DNA from 4 places in the Rhodococcus sp. 27YEA15 genome. Region 3 is predicted to be linked to each of the others. Evidence: riboswitches for the same ligand, from Rfam matches in the RefSeq annotation. Region 3 holds a riboswitch; each other region holds the start of a gene.
What was found. A riboswitch is a leader RNA that binds a small molecule or an ion and turns the genes downstream of it on or off. The one in region 3 is predicted to bind S-adenosylmethionine.

Region 1: it holds a riboswitch for S-adenosylmethionine, as region 3 does, so the genes downstream of both, ABH922_RS02230 (LLM class flavin-dependent oxidoreductase) here and ABH922_RS18045 (putative leader peptide) in region 3, are expected to answer to the same signal.
Region 2: it holds a riboswitch for S-adenosylmethionine, as region 3 does, so the genes downstream of both, ABH922_RS05300 (LLM class flavin-dependent oxidoreductase) here and ABH922_RS18045 (putative leader peptide) in region 3, are expected to answer to the same signal.
Region 4: it holds a riboswitch for S-adenosylmethionine, as region 3 does, so the genes downstream of both, ABH922_RS27180 (LLM class flavin-dependent oxidoreductase) here and ABH922_RS18045 (putative leader peptide) in region 3, are expected to answer to the same signal.

Annotation. Positions count from the first base shown of each region.
Region 1 is NZ_JBMHHW010000001.1:471,593-478,765, reverse strand. It holds gene ABH922_RS02240 (MFS transporter) at 1-964, opposite strand, end outside; gene ABH922_RS02235 (NtaA/DmoA family FMN-dependent monooxygenase) at 1,033-2,427, opposite strand; gene ABH922_RS02230 (LLM class flavin-dependent oxidoreductase) at 2,457-3,536, opposite strand; SAM riboswitch class I at 3,541-3,634, opposite strand; gene ABH922_RS02225 (hypothetical protein) at 3,791-4,012, opposite strand; gene ABH922_RS02220 (hypothetical protein) at 5,095-5,319, opposite strand; tRNA gene ABH922_RS02215 (tRNA-Phe) at 5,618-5,694, opposite strand; tRNA gene ABH922_RS02210 (tRNA-Asp) at 5,767-5,840, opposite strand; tRNA gene ABH922_RS02205 (tRNA-Glu) at 5,995-6,067, opposite strand; gene ABH922_RS02200 (TetR family transcriptional regulator) at 6,183-6,836, opposite strand.
Region 2 is NZ_JBMHHW010000001.1:1,134,330-1,141,502, reverse strand. It holds gene ABH922_RS05310 (stealth family protein) at 1-709, shown strand, start outside; gene ABH922_RS05305 (NtaA/DmoA family FMN-dependent monooxygenase) at 763-2,130, opposite strand; gene ABH922_RS05300 (LLM class flavin-dependent oxidoreductase) at 2,148-3,374, opposite strand; SAM riboswitch class IV at 3,460-3,575, opposite strand; gene ABH922_RS05295 (phosphodiesterase) at 3,653-4,558, opposite strand; gene ABH922_RS05290 (TerD family protein) at 4,888-5,463, shown strand; gene ABH922_RS05285 (plasmid pRiA4b ORF-3 family protein) at 5,545-7,038, opposite strand; rRNA gene rrf (5S ribosomal RNA) at 7,124-7,173, opposite strand, start outside.
Region 3 is NZ_JBMHHW010000001.1:3,871,874-3,879,046, forward strand. It holds gene ABH922_RS18030 (ABC transporter permease) at 1-771, opposite strand, end outside; gene ABH922_RS18035 (ABC transporter permease) at 764-1,747, opposite strand; gene ABH922_RS18040 (ABC transporter substrate-binding protein) at 1,749-3,389, opposite strand; gene ABH922_RS18045 (putative leader peptide) at 3,525-3,614, opposite strand; SAM riboswitch class I at 3,625-3,719, opposite strand; gene ABH922_RS18050 (GNAT family N-acetyltransferase) at 3,831-4,331, opposite strand; gene ABH922_RS18055 (FAD-dependent oxidoreductase) at 4,400-5,509, opposite strand; gene ABH922_RS18060 (ABC transporter substrate-binding protein) at 5,520-6,491, opposite strand; gene ABH922_RS18065 (amino acid ABC transporter ATP-binding protein) at 6,527-7,173, opposite strand, start outside.
Region 4 is NZ_JBMHHW010000002.1:462,337-469,509, reverse strand. It holds gene ABH922_RS27200 (sensor histidine kinase) at 1-1,034, opposite strand, end outside; gene ABH922_RS27195 (response regulator transcription factor) at 1,034-1,726, opposite strand; gene ABH922_RS27190 (DM13 domain-containing protein) at 1,874-2,326, shown strand; partial or broken gene ABH922_RS27185 (DoxX family membrane protein) at 2,326-2,751, shown strand; SAM riboswitch class IV at 3,258-3,370, shown strand; gene ABH922_RS27180 (LLM class flavin-dependent oxidoreductase) at 3,425-4,510, shown strand; gene ABH922_RS27175 (NtaA/DmoA family FMN-dependent monooxygenase) at 4,535-5,902, shown strand; gene ABH922_RS27170 (MFS transporter) at 5,980-7,173, opposite strand, start outside.

The DNA of each region.
Region 1 (7,173 bases), 3.4 Mb from region 3:
CTCGCCCGAAACGCGCCACCACCCGCCACCCCAGGGTCGACATCACCGCCATCGCAAGCGAACTGCCCGTCATGATCAAGGCAGCACTGAGCGGCTCGAACCCCAACCCGTCGATCAGATACAGACTCAACACGGCATTGACTGCGAGCACCGAGCCGAACCAGAACAACGCCACCGTAGTTCCGAGGGTGAATCCGCGCGCCGCGACCAGCGACGGTAACAGAACAGGTGTCCCGCCGCGCGCCGCGAAATGCCGCTCCCAGAACCAGAACGCCACTGCGGTGAGCACCGAAGCCAGCAGGAACGCGACCGTGCCGAGCACACCGGTTCTGTTCACCACCGGCCACAGCAGAAATCCGGTTGCCGCAGCCAGCAATGCCAACCCCACGACATCGATCGAAATACCCGAAGACGTCAGCCGATCACGACGCAGGAAAACGAAACCCAATACCAGGGTGAGCACGGCGAAAGGCACGTTGAGGACAAGCAACATCCGCCAGCCGACATCAGGGTCGACGTACCGGAGCAACAATCCACCGAGAATCGGCCCGGACACCCCCGCCAGCCCACCCGCAGTGCTGTACGCCCCGAGCGCTTTCGCTCTGGCCCGGCCCGATACCCGATCGGTGATGATGCCCAACACCTGCGAGCTGACCGTGCCCGCACCGATCCCCTGCCCCAAGCGGGCCAGGATGATCATCGACGGATCCGAGGCCAGCGCCCCCACTACACCCATCACCGCGAAAATGCTCAAGCCGAACAGAAACAGCCGCCGCCGCCCGACGACATCACCGAGTCGGCCGGCCGGAACCAACGCGAGCCCGAAGGTCAGCGAATAACTGGCAAGAATCCACTGGACTTCGGACGTGGTCGCCCCGAGTGAAGCTCGGATGACCGGAACCCCGATTCCCAGGACAGCGGAATCCAACAACGTCGTGAATCCGGCCGCGACACAGACGACTATCTCCCAGCGAACAGCCGAACCCACCTTCGTGGATTCAGCTGGCGCCGTAGCAGTACGAGACAGGACCTCTACCCTGCAGCTTCCGAAGGACCACGGCGCGTGAGCGGGTCCCGCAGACCCAGATGCCCACGAAGCGTCGACGCGGTGTACTCGGTGCGATACGCACCGCGATCCTGCAACTCGGGGACCAACCAGTCGACGATCTCGTCCAGACCGCTCGGAACAAGGTACGGCGTGATGTTGAAGCCGTCGGAAGCACCCTGACGCACCCAATGCGTCAACGTGTCCGCCACCTGCCCGGGTGTTCCCGCGAAGCCGGACCGCGTAGTGGTCTCGATGGCGACCTGACGCAGCGAGAGGTTCTTCGCCTCGGCCAGAGCCCGCCACTCGCGTGCAACTGCGACAGGATCGTTTCCGTCCCGGAATGCACCTCGTGTCCCGGATACCGGGCGCGGAACCGGATCTTCCTCGGGGAGCGGACCGTCCGGATCGCGGTCGGAGAGATCTTTGCCCCATACCAGACCGACCAACGACAACGCGGTCTGTCCGGTGTACTGACCTTCGAGAACCCAGCGAACCTTTTCTTCGACCTCGGATTCTTTCTCCGCCAACACGATCTGGGTTCCGGGAAGAATCTTGATGTCGTCCTCGGGCCGGCCGGCATTGCGCAGCCGGGCTCGGATGTCGTTCGCGAATTCGAGTGCGTCGTCGAAATCCGTCCCGTGCCGGGAGAAGATGACGTCGGCACGACTGGCAGCGAAGTCACGGCCGCTCGGGGAATCACCGGCCTGGAAGATCACCGGATGCCCCTGACGGCTACGCGGCAAGGTCGCGGTGACGTCGACGTCGAACTGCGACGTCTCACGTCGTACCGTGGCCACCGCATCCGGCCCAGCCCAGTTTTCCGCCGAACGGGACTGTGCGATCGCGTCGTCGCGCCACGAATCCCACAGTGCCCGAGCTGTGTCGATGAACTGTCCGGCACGCTCGTAGCGCAATTCGTGATCGAGAAATCCACCCCGGCGGAAGTTCTCGCCCGTCCAGGCGTTGTCCGTGGTGACCACGTTCCAGCCGGCGCGGCCGTCGGAGAGAAGATCCAGACCCGACAACCGCCGGGCGAGATCCGCCGGTTCGTTGTAGGTGGTGTTCTGAGTCGCGACCAGACCGATGTTCTCGGTGATCGCGGCCAACGCAGCCAGCTGCGCGATCGCGTCGGGCCGTCCGGCGATGTCGAGATCGAGGATCTTGCCGTCCTGTTCACGCAGGCGCAGACCTTCGCCGAGGAAGAACGCGTCGAACAGTCCACGCTCGGCCGTGAGGATCAGCCGCCGGAACGTCTCGAAGTCGATTTGCGATCCACTGGTGGGATCGGACCAGATAGTGGTGTGGTTGACGCCTTGGAAGAAGACGCCGAAGTGAACCTGCGCGTCGGGGCGTGGCGCAGCGGAGCGAGATGCAGTCATTGCCGAGATATCCTTAGCACGAAGTCAAGTCAGGAAGTGTGGGCGAATCGATTGGCCGGCCGCGCCAGGCCGAGGTTGGCCCGCAACGACGAGCCCGGCACCGGGCGACGCGTCAACCCGGACTTCGACAGCTCCGGAAGCACGAGCTTGGCCAACACCGGAAGTTCCTCGTCCAGAACCAACGGATGCAGATGCACACCGTCGACGTGCGATCCGAGCTCTCCCAACAGCGCCGCCAACCGCAGCGGATCGCCGGAGAATCCGAATCGACCGGACTCCCGCGCTTCCACATGAGAATTCAAGTCCGCCAATCGCTCTGATGCGACCGATGCCGGCGTGTCCAGGGCCACGTCCAACTCTGCTACCACCAACAGCGCACCCTCATTGCGCGCCGCCACTGCCGCAGCGGCGATGGACTCCACCGAATCTCCGGTGACGAGAACGACATCGGCCTGACGCGGATCGATCTGGCCGTAGCGACCGAACACGACGAGCTGACCCTGCGGCGGACGCGGAACGATCGCCGGACCCTTCACGGAGAACGTTTTCCCCTCGAAATCGATGTAGTGCAGCCGATCCCGATCGAGAAACCGCCCCGTGGCATAGTGCCTGACGACGGCATCGTCTTCCCACGAATCCCACAACTCACGCACCACGGTCACCGAGTCGTGCTGCTCGCGTGCCCGATCGGCGTCCGTCGTAACCGCGGGCCTCCCCCAGGTCTTTGCCGCCGCTGGATCGGCAACGGGTACCGGTAGCCAACCTCCGCGACCACGCGAGGAGTAGTCGAGTGTCGCCAACTGCGACGACGTGTGGAACGGTTCCGCATACGACGTCCCTACCACCGGAACCAAGCCGATAGTGCTCGTCACCGGCGCTACGTACGACGCCCGTGCGACGGCATCGATGCGCCCGCGTACTTCACCGGTCGGCGGCAGAATGGAATCGTCGAACGTAGCGAAAGTGAATCCTGCGTTCTCGGCAGCAGCCACCCGCAGACGAATGGTCTTGCCGGTGAGCAGTTGATCCGGGCTGTACGCGCTACGACGCCAAGCCGACGGATGTGTACCCTCGCCGTCCAGCTCGATACCAACAGCAAATACGGTCATGCGTCCTCCATCGGTCCTGGCGGTAGCACCCACACTCGAAACGAAGCGGGTTGCTGCAGCATCATCGAGCCAGGTCTCTCAGCCACTCTGGATGGTCGTTGCAATGTATGCCGCAGCCAACGAGCAAGTCAAATTGCAGTGCACGAATAACATTGGACTACAAGGACACTCAATACATTCACAGTGATCGAAACCGTTGCGCTTCGACAACCCGGGCCGGTGCCGCGACGTACTTTGGTCCGGCCGGTAACGGCCTACCGCCGAGCGGCCGTTACCGGCTCGGCGGCCTCGACCAGACGCTCCGCCCCGCTGTTCGTCTCCTTCAGTTCCGCAGCGGTGAGACCCGGATGTATGTAGGCAGCATTGTTCTTCAAGTTCAGCAGCGCGTTCAGGTGCCATTCGAATCCGCTGTCCGCGAGCTTGTGCGAGGACGACAGCTTGTGATTGCCGGTAGTGGAGGGTACGCCCAGGCACACGCGACAGATGCAAGGCCGAACCGGCGATACCCGCACCCTACATATCCATCCCCCCATACCCATCCTCGGCGGCGTTGAGCATCTCCGCCCCGAGGAGGTCAGCGGCGTCGAAGATCTACTTCGCCTCGGACATGCGACCCTCGGTAACGACGCAGTCGCGCTGTCCCGATATCAGGAACGGCCCTGTCGCCGGGCGCCTGTGCGATGAATCAGTCCCGTGTCCCCGCGACGGTCAGGCCATGCCACGTCACGTCACGTCGCGTAGAAGCGGCTCTCGACGGCAGCGCGGAACTCGTCCTCGGCGTCCCCGAGTTACGGCCGTCGTTGCCGGGCCACCCGGTGACAAGTAGGGCAGATCGCTCACCTGGCGCTCCCACTCGTCGTCGTCATCGCACTGGATCGGCAACGCCCACAAGGAATACGGGCGATATCACTGTCATGTTCCATGCCGACAAGCTCGGCGATCCGTGTGTTCGACTCGCCCTCGGATGCGAGCCCGATGATCCGAGCCCGCTGCGCGATCCCGGCCACGCACCGACCTGGACCGCATCAACGCCGTCACACGCCCCGCACAACCACAGGCGCAACTCGCATACAAAGCAAGTACCGCAGACCAACTGTCCAATTACTTGTCCCACGCCGCACCAGGCGCCTTTCGGGTCTGGTGTCGAGTTCGTGGGCGACCCTTTCGAGGCCTTCGGGACTGCGAATCGAAAGGCTCGATCCTGTCGGAAAATATTGGGGCAGTGCGTCGTTGGTGTTTTGGTTCCCCGTCGTTGCCAGGGTGAGGCTGAATCGCAGAAGTAGACCGGCATGGCCGTGTCCATGGTGAAAGCTTTATGTCCGCCATTGCGCTGCCGTGGCTCAGGTCAGCGAGCCACGCAGATGCGGCAGCGGTTGCCCGATCGCGCCGTGAGCGCCTCGCACATCGCTTCGGCTCCGAGATTGCCAAGTAGGTGTACGAGCATGACGTGGCAGGTGGCGCGTTCGACGAGTGTTCCGATGGTGGAGGTGTGGTTCTTGCCGATGATGAGGTAACCGTCCCAATGGCCGGGTACGGCTCTGTCTTCGATCTCGGCAGGTCAGTCGCTGATCATCACCACCGGGTCGCGGTACCGCGATTGCCGCTGTCGAGCCTGGCGTCGAGACTTCCGGCGGGCAGCGCCCGTGTGCAATGCTGTGCGAAGCTCACGGCGCAGCCCGCCACGACCCGGGATGCAGAGGCAAAGGTAGATCGTTTCGTCGGCCGCGTACATCTGCGGGTTGTCGGGGAAATCGCGCCGCAGGGTCCGGGCGATTTGTTCCACGCTCCACCGACTGCCGGAGCGCCGACGCTTCGTCCTTTGACAATTCACACCGACGATTCTCGCCGCTTCACTGGAGCTGTGCCGCAACGCCACGGGCTCGCAGAACTTCTCGCGTTCTGCATACAAGCGACTCGCCCCTGCACAATTTCACGGTGTGCGCGGATCGAACATCACCTGCAACTCCTGATGAAGTCAGGTGCTGCAAAAATCTCTGGAACCCGGGACAGCTTCCGGCCGAGATACCGAAAAGCCCCGTCCTCGTGTTCATGAAGAACACCGGGAACAGGGCTTGAATTAATGGTGGCCAGGGCCGGGATCGAACCGGCGACCTTCCGCTTTTCAGGCGGACGCTCGTACCAACTGAGCTACCTGGCCGGACGGCACCCGAACCGAATGCCTATCGCACTGCAATGCATTTCCCTTTCATGGGGGAAATACATCACTTTGCGACCCTGACGGGACTCGAACCCGCGACCTCCGCCGTGACAGGGCGGCGCGCTAACCAACTGCGCCACAGGGCCTTGCTTTTTCCTTGCTGTGAAACCGTACTACATCTTCGGGCTGCTCCAAAACCACTGTCCTGGCCTTGCTTTCGAGCATCTCAAAGCTTGTCGTGCGGGTCAAACCATACTACATCGTCTTGCTTGCGCAAAACCGCTTCACTTTCGCAAAGCGTACCCCCTACGGGATTCGAACCCGCGCTACCGCCTTGAAAGGGCGGCGTCCTAGGCCGCTAGACGAAGGGGGCCCGTCGGATCACTCCGAACCAGTACCCCAACGGCGTTCCGTTGGGAGCTTGGATAGCTTATGGCACAGCGCCGGAAAAACCCAAATCGCCAGCTCAGTGGGCATAAAACACGTTCTCAGTCTGCAACGAGGGGTTCGATGGTCGGCCAACCGGTCCGTCGAAACTCCTCCAGCCACTCCGGCGAAGCCATGGCGTCGAGAATGACTTCGAGTGACTCTTCGAACCACTCCGCGATGTGCCCGCTGTTCGCGATCAGATCAGCCATGTAGCGACGCCCTGCCAGGCTTGCCGCCAAGACCCGAGTGAACTTCGCCGGATCCACCCCGTCTCGAAGCAACCCTTCGCTCTGTGCCCGGGTGGCCAGCGCGTGAGCAGTTCGACCCCACACCTGCCCGCCACCGGACTGCACGTCTGCGTAGAACTCGGGCTCGATGATCAGCCGGAACTCCGCCTGGACGATGACATCGGAGCGGAACAGCTCGGCGATGTCGAGAACCAGACCGTGCAGAACGACGAACGGATCCAGATCCGTCCTCGCGGACCATCGCTCGGTGATTTCGCCGAACGAGTCGATCGCCGAGGTCAGGACCGCTCGCGCCAGATCCTCCTTCGACTGGAAATGGAAGTACATCGCGCCCTTGGTCGCGCGAGAACCTTCCAGGATCGTGTTGACCGACGCCGCCGCGTATCCACGCTTGGCGAACTCGATTGCGGCCGCTTCGACCAGACTGGCGCGGGTACGCCGCGCACGCTCTTGTTGACGTGCCATTGACGGTGCTATGCCTCTCACAGTTGACGACCGGTGAATCCAGGCATTTCAAGACCCGTATCCCCCTAAACCTCACAATATCCCCTCAAGAATGGCCTACGCGAGGATTGCGTACCACCTAATCCGCTCCGACCTCGGAGTTGAATCGGGGCCCATCACCAGTTCAGCCGGCGCTCCGGTGCGACACAGCCGCGGTCCCGCACCTGCACACCTGCCAACCTGCGCTCGATATAGACAACCAAGTTGATATAAATAAACAGTATTTTTGCTCACATAGGCTTCATTTTATGAAAAGTAGACAGCTAAACTGCCTAAGGTAGCGTTCGAGCGAAGGGGC
Region 2 (7,173 bases), 2.7 Mb from region 3:
GGCGGACGATCCGCGGGTTACGTTCGTGCCCAGCGAGGAGTTCTTCGCCGATCCGAGTGTGTTGCCCACCCACAACTCCCAAGCTGTCGAATGCCAACTGCACCACATCCCGGGATTGTCCGAGCATTTCCTGTACTCGAACGACGACATGTTCTTCGGCCGCGCCGTCGGGCCCGAAATGTTCTTCTCCCCCGGCGGGATCAGCATGTTCATCGAAGCCGACACTCGAATCGGTTTGGGCCACAACGACAACGACCGCAGCGGTTTCGAGAACGCGGCGCGCGTCAACCGGCGACTACTGCAAGAACGTTTCGGATCGATGACCACCCGGCATCTCGAGCACGCCGCTACCCCACTGCGCAAGAGTGTGATGGCCGAGATGGAACGCGAATTCGCCGACGATTTCGCGGCCACCGCCGCCAGTACGTTCCGGGCCAGCACCAACATCTCGGTGACCAACTCGCTGTATCACTACTACACCCTCCTCAGCGGGCGCTCCGTGGTGCAGAAGTCGGCCTCGGTCAGGTACGTCGACACCACCGTCAAAGCCGGACTTCGAGAAATGGATCGGCTGCTGGCACACCGATCCGTGGATTTCTTCTGCCTCAACGACGGCAGCGCCCCGGAAATAGATCTGGAACTGCGCACCCGCAAGATCACTGAATTCCTCGACGCCTACTACCCGATCCCGGCACCCTGGGAGCTCTGAAAACGCCGCTGGGGCCGCCCTTTCGGACGACCCTAGCGGATTCGATCTTGTGGTTACCGCACTGCGGCCGGTTCGCGTTCGGCCGGTACGGCGAGGCCCAGATTCTCACGCAACGTCGTACCCGTGTACTCGCTGCGCAGAACACCACGATCTTGCAGGAGCGGCACCACGTCGTCGACGAACTCGTCCAGACCGGTGGGCACGAGATGCGAGCCGATGATGAAGCCGTCCGAGCCGTCCTGTTGGACGAAGGAATCGATCTTTTCTGCCACCTGTGCAGCGGTGCCGACGATCGGTCCGCGCTCGAACTGGTCGATGACGACCTCTCGCAGAGTGAGCTTCTTGCTCTCCGCGACGGCCCGCAACTTGGCGACGGTGGCGAACCTGTCCTGGTAGATGAAGGCCTTACCCTGGATGATCGGCGGCGCTTCGGGATCGGGATCGATGTCGGGTAGTGGTCCCTCGGGATCGTAAGCCGAGAGATCACGATTCCAGATCTGTTCGAGGTGAATCCGGGCCGTCTGACCGGTGACCTGCTGATTGCGGACTTCCCGGTACTTCTCGATGGCGTCGGCCTCGGACGTCCCGATGACGAAGCTCGCCGACGGCAGGATCTTGATGTCCTCGGGTGCACGGCCCGCTGCCACGGCCCGCGCCTTGATGTCACGGTAGAAGTCCGATGCCTCGGGCAGACTGCCGTACGGCGAGAAGATCGCGTCCGCGTTCGCCGCCGCGAAATCACGGCCCTGTGGCGACACACCGGCTTGCAGCTGAACCGGCCGCCCCTGCGGGCTGCGCGGAACCGTGAATCGGCCACTGACATCGAATTGGTCGCCGTGATGCGCGAATTCACCGGCATCCGGACGTGCCAGGAATCGACCGGACTCCTTGTCGGCAACGATGTCGTCGCTGCTCCACGAGTCCCACAGCTCGCGGATCAGCGCAACGGTTTCCGCTGCGCGCTCGTAACGCTTGGCATGATCGAGGTACCCACCGCGACGGAAGTTCCCACCGGTGAAGGCATCGAAGGACGTCACGACGTTCCAGGCCGCCCGGCCGCCGGACAACTGGTCGAGCGTGGCGAATTGGCGTGCCAGTTCGAACGGTTCGTTGAAGGTCGCGTTGATGGTCCCGGCCAGACCGAGATGCTTCGTCACCGCCGCCAGTGATGCGAGGACGGTGAAGGTGTCCGGGCGTCCGATGATGTCCTGGTCGAAGATCTGGCCGGCCCGTTCACGAAGCGCCAAACCTTCGGCGAGGAAGAAGAAGTCGAACTTTCCGCGCTCGGCGGTGCGGGCGGTGTGCGCGAACGACTCGAACTCGATCTGGCTTCCCGCCTTGGGATCCCACCACGCGGTGTGGTGGTTGACCCCACCGAGGTAGGCGCCCAGAATAACCTGCTTACGCTGCTGAGAACTCATGATCTGACACTCCTCGTTCAGGCGGCCGACGTGTCGGCGGCGTAGCGGTTGGGGACCTCGGTCGAGAGGCCGAGCAGGCCGCGCAGATTGGTGTGGGGGTACTCGGTTCGGAAGGCTCCACGCTGTTGCAGCAGTGGAATCAGATCGGACGAGATCGCATCGAGATCGTCGACCGCCACTCCCGGACGCAGACGGAATCCGTCGAGCCCCAAGCCCTGCCACTCGGACAACCGATCGGCAAGCTCGGCTGCCGAGCCGGTGAAGATCACCGCATCGGAGTGGTATTCCTTGCCGGACAGCGCATTCAACCTCTCCAGCCGCGCGCGCCCGGTCTCCGTTGCCGAGTCCAGGAAGATCACGATGTCGGCGTAAACCTGAAGATCAGGGCCGCTGCGTCCGACACTGTCCTGTGCGGTGCGCACCTCGGCGAGAATCGAGGTGACCTGCCCGTCGTCGCGGGGCGTGACGAACACCAGATCAGCCGATCGAGCGGCCAGCTCGTACGGTACGCGCTGATGAGCCAACGCGGTCACCACCGGCTGCCCCTGCGGCGGCCGCGGCGTGATCGACGGGCCTCGCACGGACAGATATTCACCCTCGAAGTTGATGTAGTGCAGCTTGTCCCGATCGATGAATCGTCGTGTCTCGACGTCCCTGATCTCGGCATCGTCTTCCCAGCTGTCCCAGAGTCGGCGAACGATCTCGACCGCTTCGGCGCTCTCGTCGAACAGTTCCTTCACGAAGTCCGGGAGTGTGCCACCGTGAATCGATTCGCGCTCCTGCTCGGTCAATGCCGGGATGGAACGGCGGCCGAAATGCGCCGATTCGGATGCCGAGGCCGATACCTTGACCTGCCAGCCTGCCCGCCCGCCAGAGGTGTAGTCCAATGTCGCGATGGCTTTGGAAACGTGGAAGGGTTCGGTGTGGATGGTGGTGACAGTGGGAATGAGCCCGATGTTCTTGCTGACCGGCGCCACTCTCGCCGCCACCAGATGGGCGTCGAGGCGGGCCCGAACCTCGTCGACCACGTCGGTGAGCGGTTCGAGCGGATTCGACGGCACCGAGAGACTGTCCTCGATGGTCACGAAATCGAGCAGCGACCGTTCCGCCGTAGCCACCAGGTCGGTCCAGTACGGCGCGGAGAACAGTTCGGTCGGGCGTGAGTTCGGTTCTCGCCACGCAGCTGGGTGCCAGCCCGCACCGTCGAGCGCGACGGCGAGATGGAGGGGAAGAGAGGATGTCATCGGCATTTACTCCTGTTCGAGTACCACTCGGGAGCGCACAGTACCGGTCGTGAACGCATCGAGATCGCCGATGCTCGCGTACCGCAACTGCCGCTTGCGATGCGCGATCTCACGCATCACCAGGTGTGATTCCGGGGCACCCCATCGGCATGAAGGGTTGCCGTCCAGCTAGCCGGTCCTTGATCGCTGGAGCTCTGCACCTTCCCCGACGATAGTGCTCGGACACCGCACCGACAATCGTCCCGGTACCGCTGTGGCGGCTTCAGCGGTCCGTGACCTCACACTTTGGTGCGGCTGACAGTTTCGCTCTCGAGGATTCGAACCTCCGCGCGCGCCAAGCGACGCTCGGCTTCCGCTGCGGCCACCGGCTCGCCCACCGACGCGTACTCCCCGAGCGGAACCACCGAATGCACGATCGTCTCGTCGTAGACGTGAACGAGATTGCAGCCTTGCGCACCGTCTCGGCCACGCTGCCCGCCCACCACCACATTGAGATCCTGGGTGTAGCACGTCGACGATGCCACCGACACCGGAATTCCGGCGAACGTCGCCGACGTCGAGAAATGCAGATGACCGGCCAGAATCGCGCGTACGTCGCTGCCCCGCAGCACATCGGCCAATCGAGACTGCTCACGCAACTCTACCAACACCGCCAGGTCCTGGACACACGGCACCGGCGGGTGATGCATCGCCACGATGGTGCCGTCCCGCGCTGGAACGGTCAATTCGCTTCGTAGCCAGTCCAACTGGTGGTCACTGAGCTCACCGTAATGTTGACCGGGCACCGTCGAATCCACAGTGACGAGACGAAGACCGTCGATGTCGTAGACCCGATCGAGCGGAAGTTCGCTCGGCGCCTCACCGAGCAGTACCGACCTGAGTTGACCACGGTCGTCGTGGTTACCCATCGCCCAGATGATCTGCGTACCGAGTTCCTCGACCACCGGGTCGACAATCTCCTTGAGCGTCGCGTACGCGTCACGATCTCCCTGATCGGTCAGATCGCCGGTGAACACCAACGCATCAGGCTTGACCCCGGATGCCACGAGCCCGTCGAGGACCTGACTCAGCCGCTTCGACGCGTCCACCGCGTCGTAGAGTTCACCTTCGGCCACCAGATGTGTATCGCTCAGATGGACCAGGAAATGTTTCGGACGCGGATACTCGGCATTTCGCGCACTCATCGGTTACTCGCTTCCGCTCGTTGTTCCCCGGAACGATGTCGACGCCGACGCCTCGGTACCGCTGTCTCCGACCATCGACACTAGTCAATCGAGCACGGGTGTCGACCCGGGGTGTCTACGACCAACAGAAAGCGAACTCGGCGTAGCACTCCGATATCCGACAACACGCCCTCTTTTCGGCCGGTCCGCGACGATCCGATTCGAACGACACCGCCACGATCTCAGCTCTGCGGCAACGCACATCCCGCTCACGGTAGTGTGAATACGGAACCGACCAATCAGCACCCCGAACGAAGAGACAAACCTTCGTTCGAATGAGAGGAACCTCGATGGGCGTCACACTTGCCAAGGGCGGCAACGTATCTCTGTCCAAGGCCGCACCCAACCTGAGTAGGGTCGCAGTCGGCCTCGGCTGGGATGCACGCAGCACCAGCGGTGCCGATTTCGACCTCGATGCGAGCGCACTGATCACCGGTGCCGACCGCAGAGTCCTGTCCGACCTGCACTTCGTCTTCTACAACAACCTCCGCTCGCCCGACGGTTCCATCGAGCACACCGGCGACAATCTGACCGGCGACGGCGACGGCGACGACGAGGTCATCAACATCGACCTCTCGGCGGTACCGCCGAACGTGACCAACATCTTCTTCCCGGTCTCCATTCACGATGCCGACGCTCGTCTGCAGTCCTTCGGCCAGGTCACCAACGCCTACATTCGCGTCGTCGACCTCGTCACCAGCTCCGAGTTGGCTCGCTACGACCTCTCCGAGGACGCGTCCACCGAAACGGCCATGGTCTTCGGTGAGCTGTACCGCCACAACAGCGAGTGGAAGTTCCGCGCCGTCGGTCAGGGCTACGCGTCCGGCCTGGCCGGAATCGCCCGTGATTACGGCGTCAACATCTGATCGACCATCACAACCAGTCAAGGCTCGATCCACCCCGGATCGAGCCTTGACTGGTTTGCGCCGCCGGCTACCTCCCGGTGATCAGCGCTGCAGAACTGCGCGCGCCAGGTACTTGGCCCACGGAGCATCCGACGTAGCGCCGAACCTTCCAAGATCGACACCTGTGGCGCCGACCAATCCGAGTACTTCCGCGGTGCGGTCAGTCGGATAACTGCGTTCCCAGGTGGACCATCCGCTTTCGGAGACTTCCACCGACCGGATAGTCCTGGTTGCACCCGACACGAAGCGATGCCTGTCCGCCGGTTCCAATCCGGCGGCGACAGCCAGCAGTACGAGAAGCTCCGCAGCCCGCCTACATCCGCCCGCCGATACCGGTATACCGGCAACCATCGCACCCCACAGAGCGTCACAGTCATGTATTGCGCGAGCACCACGTTCGGTCAGCGCTACCCGTCCGTCGAACTTTCGCAGTAGTCCGAAGCCGCGTAACACCGCGAACATCGACTTCGCCTTCGGTAGATTGACGGCCCCCAATTCGGGTTCGTCGAGGTGGGAGTCGACCAGAGAATAAAAGTCGTCAGCCCTCAAACCTTTCGCGCCGACCAGCGTCAATACCGACCGCAGCCGCGCCGTTCCCGCAGTCATCACATCGGCGGGGACACCTCGCGGCACCTCGACTCCCGGCACCTCTATCTCGGCCTGGTCGAACACCTTTCGAAATCCGGGCCGGCCGGGCTCTTCCGAGGTATTCAGCCGCTCGATCAGATTGTTCAGATCGGACAGTTCGGTTCCGCGTGGTGCCGGAAGAACTCGGCCCGTGCCGGGCAGACGCTCGTTTGCCTCCCTGATCGAGAACCGGGTCGGGTCGAAGGTGGTGTCTATCCACTCCAACGTCCACTGCGCCGAACGCAGACGTGCCGATGCCAGCACACCCAACAGTTGTTCGAACTCCCCCGGGCCTGGGCAGTTCTCCGGTGGACATGCACCCGCACCCGCCACACATATCGGCAATCTGTGGACGAAGCTGTCGCTCGGCAATTCGAGAGTTATCGTATGGCGCCAGTTCGCCAATCGACCGTACAGATGGAACAGCTCGTCGCCCGGCGTCGATAGCACGTCCTCCAGCCGCACACCGGCTTCGATCACCTCGTTCGTTCCCGGAGGTAGTCGGTCGCCGGACGTTGGAAATCCGATGTACCCGCAGTCGGGCCCGTCGTGAGCTACCGACCACTTGTGAGACTGGGTGCCGGACCATCCCACGCTCTGACAGACGACCGAATGAAGATCCTCGAGGTACATATCCGAGGAGACGACGATCCGCCGCCAGATCGGCACGGCACAATCGCCGAGCTCTATCCGCAAGGTGTAACGAGCCGGCCGTCGGCGACCTTTCGATCGAGGATCTTTCGGTTCCGGTACCTCGACGACCTTTTCCCGGACGTGGTCTGGTTCCGTCGGAACGAGTCGCAGATGCGACGCACTCGGTCCACGGGAAATCACCATGTCGAGCAGCTTATTCCACCGCGGCTCTTCGAGGAACTTTTGGACAGTCCCGAGGCCGACGCGATCGAACATTATCGGAAAGGTAATCGGTGGAAAATACGAATACCAGAAATGAGTAAAGCCCCCCAACTGTGTTGGGGGGCTTTACTGAATGTGTGTTCGGCGGTGTCCTACTCTCCCACACCCTGTCGAGTGCAGTACCATCGG
Region 3 (7,173 bases):
TTCGGAGACCAGCGATCCCCATTCGGGCGTCGGGGGAACGGCGCCGAAGCCCAGGAAGCTCAATGCCGACACCGCGAGTACGGCCTGACCGAACTCGACCGCGGACAGGGCGATCACCGGTGCGTACGAGTTGGGCAGGACATGCCGACGCAGAACACCGATCCACCGCACACCCGAACTGAACGCTGCTTCGACGTACAGCGCGCCGCGCACCCGCATCACCTCGGCGCGCATCACCCGGGCGAAGTTCGCGACCATCGACACACCGACGGCGATGGCGACGTTGATGGTGCCGAAGCCGAGCGCGGTCACCAGAGCCAGGGAGAGCAGCAGCGCCGGGATGGAGAGGAGAACGTCGACGATACGCATCAGTACCGCGTCCACGACGCCGCCGACGAATCCGGCCAGCAGGCCGATCAGCGATCCGACGACCAGAGCGATGCCCACGGCGACGAGGGTTGCGGTCAAGGACAGCGCGGCGCCGTGAACGAAACGGGTGTAGAGGTCACGCCCGAGATTGTCGGTACCGAACCAGTGCGCCAGGCTCGGTCCCTGCAGTTTGTCGGCCGGCACTCCGGAGAGCGGATCACCGCTGGCGAAGAAGTTGGGGAACAGTGCGAACCCGACGGCCAACAAGACGATCAGCGACGGAATCACGATGCTGGGCTTGCGGATCAGACCGAAGAATCTGGACCCGCGGCGACGCGGAACCACCGGGGCGTCTTCGGGGGTCGGATCGACCAGTACGGGTTCGATCAGCGTCTCAGACATGGGCCGGCTCCAGTTCGTTCGAGCTTTCGGACTGCGACTTCTTGGTTTGGACGATGCGCGGGTCGATCAGGGGGTAGAAGAGATCCACCGCGAGGTTGACGAGCACGAACACCAGCGACGCGAAGACGACGACGCCCTGCACCACCGGGATGTCCTGAGCCATCACCGAGGTCTGTGTCAGTCGGCCGACACCGGCGCGGGAGAACACCGTCTCCACGACCACCGAACCGGCCAGCAGGTTTCCGACGAGCACGCCTGCGATGGTGAACGCGGGAATACTGGCCAATCTCATGGCATGGCGAGTCTGGATTCGCCAGCGGCTTGCACCCTTGGCGTACGCGGTCTCGACGTGCGGCGAACGCAGTGTCGCTTGCAGGCTGGTCGTCAACACCTGTGCGATGACGGCGCCGGTGGGTATGGCGAGTGTGATCGCCGGCAGGATCACCGAGCTGAAACCCTTGTCCCCGAACGCCGGGAAGATGTGCAGCCGGAACGAGAAGAACTGCAGGAGAATCAGTCCTACCCAGAAAGTCGGCACCGCTACACCGAGCGGCGGCAGCGAGAACAACAGGTTCGCGAGCCAGCGCTTGCGGGTGTAGGTGGCGAAGAACGAGATGCTCACGCCGAAGATCAGCGAGAACAGCAGTCCGGTGAGCGCCAACGTCATCGTGCTCGGCAGAGCCGCGAAGATCGCATCGGTCACCGGCTGTCCGGTGGCGATGGAGGTACCGAAATCACCGCGCAGCGAGTGCGTCAGCGACGTCCAGTACTGCACCCACACCGACTGGTCCAGACCGTACCGAGCGCGAAGCTGATCCAGTGCGACCTGGTCCACGGCAATGCCCTGACCGGAGGCGTCGGCAGCCATGCTGACCGGGTCACTGGGCAGCAGGAACAAGATCACGAACGAGATGGTGAACGCCGCCCACAGAACCAGCGCGGCCTGTCCCAGTCGGGTGAGTACGTAACGAGTCATGTCACTTACCCGACAACCATGCGTCGAAGAACTGCAGACGCGAAGACGCTTCGAACTTCAGATCCTGAACGCTCGACGCGGCGCCGACGGCCTGCGAGAGCTCGATGGTCGGAATGGACAGTCCACGATCGGCGATCAGGTGCTGCGCTCGGTCGATCAGAGCGCCACGCTCGGTGTTGTCGGTAGTGGCGAGCTGCTTGGTCAAGATCGCGTCCAGTTCCGGGTCCGCCGCGCGCTTGTTGAGGTTGCGCCCGTCCAGACCGAAGGTGGCGCGGAGGATGTCGGCGTCGGCACGAGTGGAGTTGTAGTAGACCGCGTCGTAGTCACCGGAGTTCTGCTTTTCGCTCAGCTCTCCGTTGGAGACCAGGTTGAGCTGCAGATCCACGCCCACCTTGCGCAACTGCTGCTGGACGAGTTCGAGAATGGCCTGGTTACCGGCGAATACCGGGCTGAAGGTCACCGAGAAGGTCAGCTTCTGGCCGTCCTTCTCCCGGACTCCGTCACCGGTCCTCGTCCAACCGGCAGCATCGAGCAGCTTCGCGGACTTGTCCGCGTCGAAGGTGACGATGTCGGACTGGTCCTTGTAGAGCGGGGTGGTGTGCGCCAACGGGCTGGTGGCGGGGAAGAAGGACGGATCGAGAACGGTGTCGACCAGTTCCTGGCGGTTGATGGCCGGGATGATCGCCTGGCGCACAGCCTGATCGGCGAGAACACCGCGGCTGACGTTGGGCTGGAAGAAGAAGCTGATGCCGGGGTTCGGCCGCGTCAGGATTCGGCCGCCCGCACCTTCGATCTGTGCCGCGTCCTGCGGCAGCGCGTCGCTGACCGCGTCGAGCTGACCGGAGGCGAGGCTACCGGCACGGACCCCGGATTCGGGGACGACGGTGAAGTCGACGCCGTCGAGGTAGGCCTCACCCTGGTGTCCGAAGACTTCAGAACCCCACGTGTACCCGGCGCGCTTCTTGATCGAGACGCTCTTGTCCTGCTGCCAGTCCGAATAGGTGAACGGGCCGGAAGCGACCACGGCTGCGCCCGCGCACCGCTGATCAGAGGTAAGCGCTGTGGTGGAGTCGGCGAGGATTCCGAGCTGCGGCGTCGAAGTTGCCTGCAGGAACTGAACATTGGGTCCGGAGAAGTTGACCTTCGCGGTGTGCGAGTCGACCACGTCGGTGCCGGTGTAATCGGAAAGGTAGCTCTTGGCCAACGAGGCGTTGGGGCCGAGATCCTTGACGGAGTCGAAGGTCTTCTTCACCGAGTCCGCGGTGAGCGGGGTGCCGTCGCTGAAGGTGACGTCGTCGCGCAGGGTGAACGTGAAACTCGACGCGTCGGGGCTGATCTCCCAACTCTTGGCCAGCCACGGCTTGATCTCGCCGGTGTCGGTGCTCTGATCGGTCAGCGAATCCACCACGGTACGAGTGACGTACACCGTCTGGTTGGTACCGGCCTGACCGGGATCGGCGCAGGTAGGAGCAGTCGAGAGTCCGTATCGTAAGGTGCCGCCGGGCTGCGCGGTACCCGAAGCGCCTGCGGAATCACCGCTGTCGCTGCTGCATCCGGCAAGGACGGTCCCGAGAATCGAGATGGCGCCGATACCGGCGATGACAGTGACGCGGGAGCGAGCACCGTGAGATGACGAGGACACCGAAGAAACTCCTAGTGAGGCGCGCCGACGAACGCATTCGTCGACAGAGGTCGACTCGTACGAATCAGCTACGAAGAGAAGAGAAATGCAGGCTCACCCGATGTGACGAGTAGCCGTGGGAAACTGACCCAGGGGTCAGTACGTACAGAAGGACCCTGCGGTACGGCAGAGATCGACATGTCGACGAGACCACGCGGTGTCGAAACCGCCCTCAACTGCCTTCATCGTCCGTATTCCTCCATCGGTCCTGGCGGTAGCACCCGCACCCGATCGCTCGGGGGGTTGCTGCGACTTCACGGAGCCAGGTCTCTCGGTCGCTCTGGATGGTCGTCCGTAAGTTTACGAGTCGATGCCCGGGTGTTGTCAACCCGGGCGGTAGGAATTGCAGCTCGAGTCACACTTTCCAGGTGTTCGCTCGGTTCGGCGGCGCACACTTCCCGGCTACCCGTTCGAAGCCTCCACTACCTTCTCGAAGGGATGCACACCGATCTCGTCGGGCGTGAGATTTCGGTCGAAGAGTGGGGTGTATCCGCTCGCGAGATACAACGCCACCGCTTCGGGTTGACGCGGCCCGGTGGTCAGGTACACCTTTCGATATCCACGCTGGGCGATCACCCGTTCCAGTTCGCGGACCACGATCTTGCCCAACCCACGCCGGCGATACCGGTTCGAAGTCCATATTCTCTTCAATTCGGCAGTACCGGAATCGAATTGACGAAAGGCTCCGCCCGCGATGGGCTCGTCGCCGATGGTCAGTACCAGTAGCGCACCGTGCGGTGATGCGAACTCCTCCGCCGGGTACGTCTCGAGGTCCGCAAGCATCTCCGCTCGCGTCCCGCCGTATCTGGCGCTGTACTCCGTGGCCAGCTCGGCGATCAGCGGAGCGGCCAACCGGTCACTCTGCGCCACCGAACGAACTCGCAACTCGCCCAGTCCGTCCACGAACAGCGACCCCTCCTCGCGTACCCGCTGTTCGTCGACGGAACTCTCTCTCGATGCCACATCCTGGCTCAACGCAACCCCAATCGAAAAACTTCCGGGGCAAGGACATCTCCGCTCACCAGATCGGAGACGAGTTCTCCCAGCGCCGGACCGAACTTGAAGCCGTGACCGGAGAATCCGGCCGCGACGGTTACCGCCCCCACCCGGTCGATCACGAAGTTGCTGTCCGGAGTGTTGGTGTAGAGGCAGGTCAGGGATTCGACCTGCGCCGAATCGACGCCGGGTAGCCAGGCCTGCGCGTACTCCACCAGACGCTGCTCCCCCGCCGCGCTCGGGGTGTAGTCGCGCGTCGCCGGTGTGACCTGCGGACCGGTGGCGTGCTCGCCGATCTTGACGCCGTCCTCGGATCCGAGGCCGTAGATTCCGGCTGTATTCAGCTGGGCGCCCGGATGGTGCACGAAGCTGGGCCAGGCGACGGCAGGGTCGAGCGGCACGAAGTGCGCGGGCTGTTCCTGCGTCGTGCGCAGTTCCGGCAGGACGATCGACTCGCCGAGCCCACTGCGCGCGATCAAGTCCTCCGTCCAGGCCCCGGCCGCTATCACGACGTGCTTGGCGGCTGTGGTGCCACTGCCGGTGACCACGTCGACGCCGTACGAGGCTCGTGCGACCTGCTGCACTTCGCTCTCGTGTCGGACGTCGGCCCCGGCCAGCCTCGCTCCCGCCTTCAGTGCGGCCACCGCACGGTCGGCGTGCAGACGGCCCGCGTCAGGATGATGGAACACCGTCGTGTCGAACCTCAGACCCGGCCAACGGGCGCAAGCCTGCTCCGGGGTGAGGATCTCGCCCTTGATGCCCAGCTCCGCCAATACCGTCGCCTTGGCCTGAACAGCCTCGGGCAGGCCGTGATCGACCGCGCCGGTGAGCTCGAGGAAACCGGTGTCGGTGAGATCCTCGAGCTCGCGCCACAACGGCAGTGCCTGTGCTGCCAGCCGAGTGTAGAACTGGTTGTCGTACGCCTGTCGGTAGATCCGTGATGTGCCGTAGGACGCGCCGTGCTTGTGTCCGGGTACGTGCTGTTCGAGAAGAATTACACGCTGCCCGCGCGTGGCCAGTCGCCAGGCGGCGGAGGCCCCTACGAGTCCTCCGCCGATGACCACTACGTCGACGATGTCAGTCATGAAAGGCAGCTCACGAGGTCTTGGGGAGGCCGGGCGGGTTGATCAGGGACTTGTCCACGGCTTCGGTCGTGATGTTCCATCGTTCGAGAACCTGCTTGTACGTGCCGTTCTCGATGGTGTGGTTGATGGCGTCACTGATTGCCTGGATCAAACCGTTGTCCTTCTTCACCAACACTGCGATCTGACCCTGCAGACTGTCTCCGGCACCGGAGAACTCGCCCACCACTTCGGTTTCACCGGACTGCTTGGCGTGGAACTGCGAGGACGGGTTGGGACCGAAGTAGGCGTCGATACGGCCGGACTGCAGCGGCAGGTAGTAGTCGGTGGTGTTCTGGTAGTAGACGATGTCGGTCGGTGCCAGACCGGCCGCTACGTTGTCTTCACTCCACTTGACCAGCAGCGCTTCCTGATTGGTTCCGGAGCCGACCGCGATCTTGCGCCCGGCGACGTCCTTGGGTTCCTTGATGGAGATTCCGGAGCCCTTCTTCGCCTCGAACGCGAGCGTGTCCAGGCGGTAGGTGGCGAAGTCGTACTTTTCCTTACGCTCTTCGGTGACCGTCACGTTGGAGATGAACGCATCCGTCTCGCCCGAATCGACGCGAACGAAGTTCTGTGCCCAGTCCGCCGTCTGCAGATCCACCTTCAACCCGAGCACGTCCGCGATCAGGTAGGCGAAGTCGGTTTCCGATCCGATGAGGGTCTTGTCGTCGTCGGCGTAGAAACGCAGCGGCGGAGCGGATCCGGCGCTGCCGGTCACGCGTAGGGTGCCGCGGTCACGAATGTCCTGCGGGACCTCCGCCGCAATAGAATCCACCTTGTCGGTGGAGATCCGGTCCTGGTCCGCGGTGAGGTTGTAGCCGGATGCGGAAGTGACGGTGCCCGCGTCGGAATCGGCATCGGCACTGCTGCACGCTGCACTGAGCAATCCGACCGTGGCGAGTGCCGAAATCAGGAAGGTAGCGCGCTTGGATCGGGAAGACATCTATTTTTCCTTTCGGGAAACAAACTGAGTGCGCGTCAGAGAACGCGGGAGAGAAAAGCTTTCGTTCGTTCGTGGGTAGGGTTGTCGATCACCTGGGAGGGTGGGCCCTGTTCGACGATGACGCCGCCGTCCATGAAGACCGCGGTATCGGCCACCTCGCGGGCGAACCCCACCTCGTGAGTGACGATCACCAACGTCGCACCGTCGCGGGCCAGTTGCGCCAGTACCTCGAGCACTTCGCCCACCAGTTCGGGGTCGAGCGCCGACGTCGGTTCGTCGAAGAGGATGACGGCCGGCCGCAACGCCAGTGCCCGGGCGATCGCGACGCGCTGCTGCTGCCCGCCCGAGAGTTGACGCGGATACTGATCGGCCTTGTCCGCCACTCCTACTCGCTCGAGTAATGCTCGCGCCTCGCGATACACCTCGTCCCGATCACGCTTCTGCGCCGACAGCGGCGCCTCCACCACGTTTTCGAGGGCGGTCAGGTGGGGAAACAGATTGAAATTCTGGAATACGAAACCGATGTGCGAACGCTGCTTGAGAACTTCTCGAGGACGTAACTCGTGCAGTCGGTTTCCCTTGCGCCGGTAGCCGATCAGCTCACCGTCGATGCGCACCGTTCCCCGATCGACTTTCTCGAGGTGGTTGAGGGTACGCAGTAGCGTCGACTTACCGGATCCGG
Region 4 (7,173 bases), on a different contig from region 3:
CCGAGACCTGCGCCCGAGGCAACACCAGATGACGAGTCTGCCTGCCGAGCGGCATCTCCTCGCCATCCCACGTCGAACATGCGCCCCAGGTCTTCGGTCGACACCCCTGACCCGTGATCGAGGATGCTCAACACCAGGTGCCCGTCGTCACGCGTGGTCGCCGAGATGAGGATTTCGGATCCGTCCGGGGTGTACCGGATGCCGTTGGCAAGAAGATTTCCGATCGCCCGAGTCAATTCACGGGCGTCACCCCACAGCGTGTGCCCTGTCATACCGTTCTGGCGTATCCGGATATCACGCTGCAAGGCAACTTCCTGCACGTCGGACACCGCATCGGAGACGAGGTCGAGTAAGTCGACGATCTCGCATCGCAGACCGAACGATCCGCTCTCGATCCGTGAAAGCTCGAACAGATCGTCGACCATGTGATTGACGGTATCCACCTTGTCCCTGATCAACCGCACGTACAGGTCGGGGTCTGCGACGACACCCTCACCGAGAGCTTCTGCCATTGCCCGAATTCCAGCGAGAGGAGTGCGTAGATCGTGCGAAATCCATGCGAAGAACTGACGGCGCGCGGCATCGAGCTTGTCGATCTCGGACCGCGCGTCGGCCAATCTCTGTGACGTCTCGGACAGTTGTTCGGAGAGTTCGTTGAACTCGCGCCAACCAGGGTTTTGCGGGTCGAGCACATCGCCGTCCGCGATCTGTCGGGTGGAGCGGATCAAACTCGAAATCGACCGTTTCGCAACACGGGTGGTGATCAGCCATGCAGCACCCACACTCATCAGCGTCGAGACGGCCATCACCCAGCCGAGCACCACCAGATCATGAGCGGAGAAGAACATTTCGATCAGTACCATGATCGTCGAGCAGGCTATCGACAGCACCGCAGCCGCAACAACGACAACGAATTGAGACGCTATCGAACCATGCCTGTTGATGCGCAACACAATCCACGCCACGGCAGTGATCACCGCGGTACACGTCACCGTCGTTCCGACGATCAGCAACAAATCATGCACGGCCGGCATCAGGAATCAGCACCTGTACCGAACTGGTAACCCGCGCCCCACACTGTGACCAGGTGGCACGGAAACCGCGGATCTTCCTCGATCTTCTCGCGCAGCCGCCGGACATGCACAGTCACCGTCGACGCATCTCCAAACCCCCATCCCCACACTTCACGCAGTAATTCCTCACGGCCGACCACACGACCGGCATTGCGGATCAAGTACACGAGGAGCTCGAACTCTCGTGTGGTCAAGGAGATCTCGTCGCCTTTCGTCCATACCCGCCGACGCGTGAGATCGACTCTGAACTGATCTGCCTCGATGATCGTCTGCACTCCCCCTGCACTCCGGCGACGCAAGAGTGCCTGCGCCCGAAGCTGAAGCTCGCGCATGGAGAACGGCTTACCGAGATAGTCGTCGGCACCACGTTCGAGCCCCTCGATACGCTCGTCGACCGCGGACAGCGCAGTCAGCATCATGATCGGCACGTCCGAGTAGCTGCGCACTTCACGGCATACGTCGTCTCCACTGCGACCCGGGAGCATCCGATCGACGATCATGAGATCCGGTATTTGCGCACGAGCAGCGTTGCCTGCACTGATTCCGTCGCCGTACTCCGTCACTTCCATGCCGGCGGCACGCAGGTACTCCCCCACGACCGATCTGACCGTCGGGTCGTCCTCCACAAGCATCACACGAGGTACAGAATTCACGACTCGACAATAGCGTCGACCCGACGGTATCCCCCGATTCTTACAGTCTCGACATAGTCCATTACGGGCTTGTCATATCCGAATGCATGCCGAGCTCGCGGTGATTGAGTGGGTGGGCAAGATTTCCTCAGGAAAGGACTCCACACCGTGCGTACCAAAGTCGGCATCGCCATCGCATCACTGTCATTGACGCTCGTGCTGGGCGCATGCAGCAGCCAGAACGACACCCCGGCAGCGGGTTCGAGCACCACCGTCGCCGATACTTCGGCGGCAGCGGCAATGACCCGAGGAACATCACACGAACTCTCCGGCACCTTCGCCGGCCTGAACGACAAGAAGGTCACCGGCGTCGCGAACGTAACCGGCAACACACTCACCCTCTCCGGCTTCTCGTCGGATGAAGGACCTGACCTCCACCTCTACCTCACCAACGGCACCGACGAGGCTGCCGTATCCGTGGGAGTCGAACTCGGAAGCGTCGCTTTCGCGAACGCATCCCAGACCTTCACCCTCAACGGTGCGAACGCATCGACCTTCACCGACCTCGTCGTTCACTGCGACAAGGCCAAGGCCGTGTTCGGCGCGGCAAGCCTTTCCTGATGGGGCGCAACCGGTTCTCTGCTCTCGTCGCACCGGTGTTTGCCGGTGCGACGAGAGTCGCCCTCGGCGCACTGTGGCTGCACGAGGGCCTTGTCAAGTATCGGGCTCATTTCGGCCGTGCCGACATTCTTCTCGTCGTCGACAGCACGTCGACGAACACTCGTGTCCCAGATCTCTACAAGATCTTCACCACCGACGTCCTGGGAACAATGCCCGGACCGTTCGGAATCGTCGTTCCGGCGGTGGAAACCGGTCTGGGAATCGCACTCGTCGTCGGGGTGTTCACGCGGGCGACTGCAACAATCTCGGCACTGGCTTTGTGCACGTACTGGCTCGCCGATCAGTTGACCGGGCAGTATCCGACGATGACGGCGCTGTCCGTCCTGGTGATTCTGTGGCCGATACCGTCTTCCACATTGTCGCTGCCGACCCTGCTCGGGAGGCGGCGGAGGGCGCCATACAGCGGATCTGCGTGCAGTCGTCGACGAGCAGAATCTCGACGACACGGCTTAGAGCGATCGGGGTGGCATCGGAGGCGCCCGAACGTGCGAGGCCGGGGACCTGTAGCCGATCCTGCCGGTACGCCTCGAGAATCGGCAGCGCGCACAGAGGCAGTATCAAGCAGCCACCCCTATCCGTGCCTCCATACCTGCGGTGACGAGTGAAACGGGGCGGAGGGATTTGCAGGAACAGCATGAAGCCGATCCGGGCCTGCGCGGTGGCGCCGGTGCGGGTAACAGGTCGTCGGGCCGGGGTGATCAGCCTGATGGTGTTTCCACGCAGGCAGCAACGACGGCAGATTCGGCGCGGTATCGAGTTTTCGAATCTGCCGGATCGAAACACTGGGCATTGACCTCGCTACCAGATATACAAGTTTGGCGTTGGGGCGCAGAGGTTTTCGGTACGAACTACGCATGTTAGATTGAGCTGCGGTCATGAGTACCAGCGTCAAGCCCTGGCTTGCTGGTCGGCAACCCTCCTGCGCGGTGGGGTGCTCCAGGTGACGACCGGGCGGGATCAGAGCAGATTCCGCAAGCGCGCAGGGGTGAGGACTGGAGCCCCGGTGTGCGTCCGCACTCATCCGAAAGGTCTTTGATCGTGGTTGGTTCGCCTGATTTTCTACACCTGGCAATCGAGATAGACGGCGCGGGAAGTCATCCCGCTGCGTGGCGGGCGTGGGGACACCCGCCCGAGCAGTTGCTCTCGCCCCGCATTCTTCGATCGACCACAGCAGCCGCGGAGAAAGCCGGGATCTCACTCGTCACCTTCGCCGACACGGTGGTACCGGAAAGCGCGCCGTATCCGGTGGGCAGATTGGATGCCGGGACCCGCGCCGCGTACCTCGCCTCGACAACCGACCGAATCGGACTCGCGCCGACGGTACAGACACTGACCACCGAGCCTTTCCACGTCGCCACCCAACTCGCCGGCCTCGATCACGCGTCGAGAGGACGCGCCGCCTGGGTGGTTGGCGCGGACAACTCCGCCGACGCCAACGATGCCGTCGGTTTCGCGGCCCGGAGCACCGAAGCCGCACGAGCCGAGGTCCGAGACGTCGTGGACCTCGCCCGTCGACTGTGGGATTCGTGGGAAGACGACGCCGTCATTCGTGATGCCGCAACCGGCCGCTACCTCGACCCCGACAAAGTCCACCATGTCCGATTTTCCGGCGAGTTCTTCGACGTCGTCGGCCCGCTGATCACCCCACGACCCCCGCAGGGACAGATCGTGGTCGTGGGTGACGCGGATCTGGGTGTGTCGGATCTTCTCGACATCACGCTGGTCTCCGGCCGCGACGAGACCGCGATCGCCGAAGGCGCTGCCCGACACGACGGATTGACCTTCGCCGAGATCGAGATCGTTCTCGACGACTCCGGCCAGGCGGCACAGTCCCGCCTCACCGCACTCGACGACCACGCGACGTGGCACGACAGTGGGCGGTTCCGTTTCGTCGGTTCCGCACCGGAATTCGTCGACTTGCTACGGTCCCTGACGGGCACCGTCGACGGTGTCCGGATCCATCCCGCCGTCGCCACCACCGATCTGGGCGTTCTGTACCAGAGCGTCGTTCCCGCACTGCAGGAGCTGTCCCTACACCGTGCGCCGCAGGTCGGCGCGACCCTACGCGAGACGCTGGGGTTGCCGCGCCCTGTCAGCCGCTACGCATCGCCGTCGACCCGCTAGTCACATACCTCTGAGGAGTTCGCCATGACCACTCCGGACACCGGAGCGCCGTACGACGCCGAAGCGCAAGTTCACCTCGGTGTGTTCTATCCGGGAATCGGCCCGCAGACCGTGTGGGAGGATCCGAAAGCCGCGGACCAAGTTTCCGCCGACACCTTCGTGACGGTGGCCCAGACCCTCGAGCGGGGACTGTTCGACGCCTTCTTCCTCGGCGACGGCCAACGCGTTCGTGAGAACCGGGGCGCGGTGTTGGCCACCGACATCGCCGGCCGTCCCGACGCCATCACGCAACTGTCGGCACTGGCGGGTGTGACCGATCGAATCGGCTTGGTTGCCACCCAGAACACCACCTACAGTCTTCCCGTCGACCTGATCCGCCGGCTCGCGAGCCTGGACCTCCTGTCCGACGGCCGGGCGGGCTGGAACATCGTCACTACCGACAATGCCTGGACGGGCGAGAACTTTCGTCGCGGCGGCTGGCTTCCACACGAGCGCCGCTACGAACGAGCCACCGAACTCGTCGAACTGGCCAAACAGTACTGGGGCGCATGGTCTCTCGGCGACGTCGCATCGAGCGTCGACGCCGACTCGTGGTTGCCGGGCAGCACCGCCGATGTCACCCGAACATCCGACATCCTGCGCGCCCGCGCGACGCCCACAGTGCCCGGGAGCCGACAAGGACGCCCGGTCCTGTTCCAGGCCGGCGACTCCGACGGTGGCCGTGAACTTGCCGCCCGCCACGCCGATGTCGTGTTCTCGGCGAACACCGAATTCGACACCGCCGTCGCGTACGCGCGAGACCTTCGGACGCGACTCGCCACCCACGGCCGGTCTGCGGACTCTCTTCGTATCCTGCCCAGCGCCACCGTCGTCATCGGCGACACCGCTGCGGACGCCGACGAGAAGGCTCGCTGGCTCCGCGAGAGCGCCTACAATCCGCACCGCGCCATCGCCTATCTCGAACATTACTGGGGTCAAGACCTTTCGGCATACGACCCGGACGGTCCACTGCCCGACGTCGAACCCGTCGACGGCGAACTCGATCCGTCCCGAGGAACGATTCAGATCGCGGACCGCACCGGAAAACTCGACCAGATCGCGCGCTGGCGTGCACTCGCCGACGAAAAGGGACTCTCCATCCGACAGTTGGTGCTCGAGGTCGCCCCGAACTTTCGGTACGTCACCGGGACGGCAGGCGAGATCGCCGACCGCTGGGCGTACTCGGTCCGGCACCGAGTGGTCGACGGATTCAACATCAACCCGTACCACCTGACCGATTCGATCGACGACCTCGTCGACAAACTCGTCCCGGCCCTGCAGGAGAGAGGCGCGTACCGCACCGAGTACACCACCCATACCCTCCGCGAGCACCTGGGGTTGCCTGCGGTGTGAGTGATACCGGCACCGCAGAACGTGAATCGGCCCTGCATCCATCTGGGTGCAGGGCCGATTCCCGTTGACGCTCAGACCTACTCGATCACATCGGCGACCGATCGCTCGCGCCGATCCGAATCGGCGGTTCCGGTCTTCGAATCATCGGACACGCTGGATGTTTCGCTACCTTTTCGGCGCAGGCGCGTTGCGGCGAGCACCCCGAGGATCATGATGGCTGCGGCGATCATGACAGCAAAGCGGTCACCACCGGCGGAGCCACCGACGTGCGATCGAACGGTCGTGGAGACCGCAACGAGCACTGCCAGTCCAACGGCATTGCCTATGTTCAGAGCGGTGGACGCGAGGCCGTTTGCCACACCCTGTTCATGCGGGGCCACGGCAGTGCTCGCGACAATCCACATGGCGGTCCAGGTAACCCCCTGCCCTAGACCCGAAATGACCAAACCTGGTACGAGTGCCCAGTACGAAAGCGACGACGAGAAACCCAGAGCAAGCACGATGGTTCCCGGCAGTCCGAGAGCGAAACCGGCGAGCAGAGCGCGTTGTCCACCAACATGATTGAGGAGTCGTTCGCCCAACTGCGTACCGGTGGCGATTGCCACCGACGGCAGCAGAAAAGCCAGACCGGTCTGCAGCGCGGACAGCCGATGCACGTTCTGAAGCAGCACCGTGAGGAAATACGGTAGAGCGCCGAACGTGCCCATGTAGACGAAGGTCGTCATGACACCGACTGCGACGTTGCGATTGCCGAGCAGACGCAGAGGCATCAGCGGGTCGGTCGAGCGCGACTCGATGACGACGAACGAAACCGCTGCCGCAATCGAGATGGCAAGCGCAGTGATGATCGGCCACGTCCCCCATCCGTCGGCCGGACCTTGTACCAGTGCATACACGAACAACGTGGCTGCAAGGGTGACCGAGGCAGCTCCTGGCAGGTCGAACGTACGCGACTCGGACCGAGGGACATCGCGGGGTATCAGGGCGAATGCGGCCGCTGCGGCGACACCGGCCAGGACGACATTGACGAAGAACACTGCAGGCCAACCGAACCATTGGGACAGTACGCCACCGAGTAATGCACCCAACGTCAGTCCGCTGGCACCGGCGCCGCCCCATATGGCGAGAGCTCGGTTACGCACACGCCCTTCCGCGAAGAGGTTGCTGATCAGCGCCAATGTCGAGGGGAGAAGTAGTGCCCCGCCGACACCTTGAACAGCACGGGCAGCAATCAACATGAATGGCGCCGATGCGAAACCGCCGACCAGGGA